2 regions of the Pedobacter sp. GW460-11-11-14-TSB4 genome follow, and region 2 is predicted to be linked to the other one. Evidence: riboswitches for the same ligand, from Rfam matches in the RefSeq annotation. Region 2 holds a riboswitch; the other holds the start of a gene.

Region 1 (2,208 bases), on a different contig from region 2:
TTTCTTCCGTCTACCAAACCTAACGAAAGGATGGTCTCTTCTTTTAATGAAGCCAAAACAGCCGATAATTGATCTTCAGCACGTACCAGATCGATATGTAAAACATTTACCGGTAATGAAGTCGTTAGGGCTAAATTATTGCCCAAACCTTCGAAATAAGTAGCCAAAACAATTTTTAGCCTTGGGAAAGTCTTTCTGATCTCTTTATAAACATATTCGTAAGCTTTTTTGTCTTTATCGGTAAGATCTAGGGTCAAAAAGGGCTCATCAAACTGAACATATTCTACATCCAAAGCATCTAACCGGGATAAAATCTCAATATAAACCGGAAGGAGATTTTTGATCAGGTCGATTTTTTCAAAGCCAGCTTCTTTTTCTTTTCCTAATAAAAGGTAAGAAACCGGACCGATTAAAACAGGCTTGGTCGTAATACCCAATTGTTTCGCCTCATAAAACTCATCGATCACTTTAGTAGAGAAAAGTTTAAAAGGCTGGTCTTTATAAAATTCAGGAACAATGTAATGATAATTGGTGTCGAACCACTTGGTCATTTCCATGGCTACTACATCCAATCCCTCCTTTTGATAACCCCTGGCCATGGCAAAATAAAGATCAAGCTCAGAATTTCCTTTTTTCAGGATTACTTCGTTGTACCTTTTTGGGATGGCCCCAAAAGTTAAAGAATGATCGAGCACATGATCATAAAAAGAAAAGTCGTTCGAAGGAATAACATCAATTCCAGCTTCTTTTTGAAGGTTCCAGTTTTCGTGGCGAATGTTTTTTCCCACCTGAAGCACATTTTTGTACCCAGTTTTATCTGCCCAGTAATTTTCGCAGATTTTCTTTAATTCCCTTTGGCTACCTATTCGCGGATAGCCCAGATTTTGCGTTAGCATCTCTTTTAAAGATTAAGTAAATAAATCGTTTAAAAGCCCTCAAGCAATATTTTGTAATACTTTATGTTAAAAATTAAAAGGAAAGGTTATGGCACAGCCCGCCTACTCATCAGCCAAAAGCTTAAAGCAAGCCTATAAAATTTTAATTTTATGGTGTACAATCAGACCTGACCAATTACTTTATAACGCGAAAGCACCGTCAATTCAATATAGGCAGGTCTCCTGGCTTATTCCCGATCTTATCGCCTTCCCATACCGGTAAACGGCACAGTGGCATGAATGATAAGACCGTTGTCTTTTAAATAAAGACAGAATTTACAGTTGCGCGACAGCTCGTGATTTGCACACGATTCCCTATTAATCCCGGGTGTAATTCCGGGAACCTGTATCGGTTGATGAAAAATAAAGTTAAGAACTTACATCAGGGCAAATGTATGGATTAGGATTTAAAACTTGTAACAAATTTACAGCAAGCCGTTTTTGGAGCTTATTCTCTATTATATTTGATTACCTAACTAAACCCTTATTATGATAAAAATCTACTTTAAAAGGCTTTGTATTGCTTTTTTAATGGTAAATAGCTGTGCGGTGCTGGCACAGGAAGTACCAACGCCAAAGGCGCATTTTGGTTTTGATATCGGCGACGATTACCAACTGGCCAATTATACCCAAACTGAAGCTTACTTTAAGAAACTCGCGGCAAGTTCTGACCGCATTAAACTGGTTGATATCGGTAAAACCGAAGAAGGCAGAAGCCAGTATATGCTGATTGTTTCTTCACCGGAAAACCTGAAGAAATTAGACCGTTATAAGGAAATTTCGCAACAACTGGCGCATGCTGAAATTACACCTGAGCAGGCAAAAGCATTAGCCCAGGAAGGCAAAGCGGTAGTGTGGATAGATGGTGGCTTGCATGCAAACGAGGTAGTGGGTGCACATCAGCTAATCGAAACCGCTTATGAGTTTGCCTCCAGAAAGGATCCTGAAACCCTTCGTATTTTGGATAATGTAATCATCTTGTTTACCCATGCCAATCCTGATGGGCAAGAACTGGTGAGCAATTGGTATATGCGAGAGAAAGATCCCAAGAAAAGAACAACCTCAGGCTTGCCTGTTTTGTATGAAAAATATGCAGGGCACGACAACAACCGCGATTTCTTTATGCTCAACCTTAAAGAAACGCAGAATATTGGACGCCAGCTTTTTGTTGAATGGATCCCGCAGATTATGTATAACCACCATCAGGCTGGTCCGGCGGGAACCGTTGTGGCAGGTCCACCCTACCGCGACCCGTTCAATTATGTTTTCGACC
Region 2 (2,208 bases):
AACCGTAACTGTCTCCGTACTTATTAAAGATTCTAATATCAGGATCAGGACTTACCTGTTCTCTTCCATAATACAGCATTTTCGCGTAGGTTGGCCAAAATTCTTTTGGATCGTATTTAGGAAAATCACTTTCTGTAGGATATTTACTCATGTACGTATAAATCAGCTTGTAATCTTCTGGCGTGAGGTTAAATCTTTCTTTTGCCGGATAAGCTTCAGGAAAAATTAATTTCTGCATCAGTTTCTGTTGATCATTAATGGCGAAGGCATTTTTGCCCGCTAAACTGAAAGGCTTGTTTACTAACTTATCGGTACTATCCATATAACCTTTACCCATTACCAGATGGCTTAATTTCAATTCATAATCTTTTGGATCATACTGGGCAGCCTGATTATACACCAGATGATCTCCGTTATAAAATTTAATGGGATTGGTATGTTTGGCAGATTCACCCGCATCGCCAATGGCCAGGCGGTTTAAAATACGGCTATCATTTAAGCCATTTGCCTTTAGTTTTTCGTTAATTTCTGCCCGGCCGATAAATTCGAACAAACGGTTAAAGGCATCGTTATCACTGGTAAGCAAAATCTTTTTAACATAGTGCGCTATGGATGGAAGCCCGTTTTTAGCACTCGAGTCTTTTAATACTTTCGTTTGTCCTTTAAATGCACTATCGGTAATCATGGCGCTGTTAGCCGTTAAGCCTGTATTTCTTAAACGATTTACTTTTTCTAGAGCAAAAATGACTGCAGCCAGTTTAACCGTACTGGCCGGATAAAAATAGTGGTGCGGATCTAAGTTGTAACTAAATGTTTTAAACGTGGGTTTATTTTTCGCATCGCGGTTAACCTGCGTATAAAGAACCTGGATCTGGTTTTGACCAGGATGATTGAGTACGGTAGAAAAAAGTTCTGGCCTGGTTTCCATCAGTTTCTTCAGAAAAACAGTATCGGTTTTTTGCGCCATAACAGATAGGCTGATTAATGAAAAAGCAACAATTAATATTTTTTTCATAGGTAAAAAATTGATTCCTAATTTAGTCTTTTCTGTTAAAACCACCATTTTCCATCATCCATTTTACAAGTTGTTTAATTTTATTACTTTTGCAGCGCTTTTGGTTTCCGGCTTTACACCCGGAATTAAAAGGGAATACAGTGTAAATCTGTAACTGTCCCGCAGCTGTAAGCTCCTTAACGGATTTCCAATCAATCTGCCACTGTTCCGACTCGTCGGGATGGGAAGGCCGGAAACCCGGGAGTAAGTCAGAAGACCTGCCTTAGCATTATATTTCATAGCTTTCGGGGATTGAAGCTAAGGGGTGATGTACTTACGTATTCGTATTTCATTTCTTTTCCATCTGTTGGCTGTGGGTTAAACTCACAATCAAAATGACACATAAACATTCTGCCTATGCGGGCACAATGCAGTTTTTTCTATTTTCTTCCATTTTATGGACAGGATTTCTATTGCCTTTAAATACAAGGGCACAAAGCGATAGTACCCTAAAAAGCACACAACTGAAAGAAGTTCAGATTAGGGAATACCGGTTAACCGAACAAAGTAAATCGCCAACACCGGTACAAATCCTATCGGCTGATGAGCTTAAAAGGATAAACAGCCTGTCTGTTGCCGATGCCATCCGCTACCTTTCAGGTGTGCAGTTGAAAGATTATGGTGGAATAGGCGGGATGAAAACGGTTAATGTACGTAGTTTGGGCACTAATCATACTGCAGTTTTTTTAGATGGCATCCAGATTGGCAATGCGCAGAACGGCCAGGTAGATTTAGGTAAATTCTCATTGAACAATCTCGAAGAAATTGCTTTGTATAGTGGTCAAAAGCCAGAATTATTGATTCCAGCGAAAGGTTATGCCTCAGCAAGCAGCATTTACCTCAAAACCAAAGATCCTGATTTCGAAAAAAGCCAAAAGCAAAAGATCGAGCTCGGATTAAAAAACGGATCATTCGGACTCATTAATCCATCATTAGTTTATTTGTACAAGATTAACGAAAAGCTAAAGGCCAGTATCAATACCGAATATATCCATGCAGACGGGAAATATAAATTCAGGTACACCAACGGGGTTTTCGATACCACAGCGGTAAGAAACAATGGAAACGTGGAGCGTTTCCGTTTACAGGCTGCATTATTTGGTAAATTTAATGGCGGTAAATGGCATGCACAGGCCTATTCATTTTTATCAGAC

What was found. A riboswitch is a leader RNA that binds a small molecule or an ion and turns the genes downstream of it on or off. The one in region 2 is predicted to bind cobalamin.
Region 1: another riboswitch for cobalamin. It lies ahead of metE (5-methyltetrahydropteroyltriglutamate--homocysteine S-methyltransferase); the one in region 2 lies ahead of AC07YT_RS00860 (TonB-dependent receptor plug domain-containing protein).

What each region holds. Positions count from the first base shown of each region.
Region 1 covers NZ_JBWKYI010000002.1:350,026-352,233, reverse strand. The annotation lists gene metE (5-methyltetrahydropteroyltriglutamate--homocysteine S-methyltransferase) at 1-896, opposite strand, end outside; cobalamin riboswitch at 1,092-1,298, opposite strand; gene AC07YT_RS04495 (M14 family metallopeptidase) at 1,425-2,208, shown strand, end outside.
Region 2 covers NZ_JBWKYI010000001.1:173,565-175,772, reverse strand. The annotation lists gene AC07YT_RS00865 (serine hydrolase) at 1-1,015, opposite strand, end outside; cobalamin riboswitch at 1,099-1,294, shown strand; gene AC07YT_RS00860 (TonB-dependent receptor plug domain-containing protein) at 1,390-2,208, shown strand, end outside.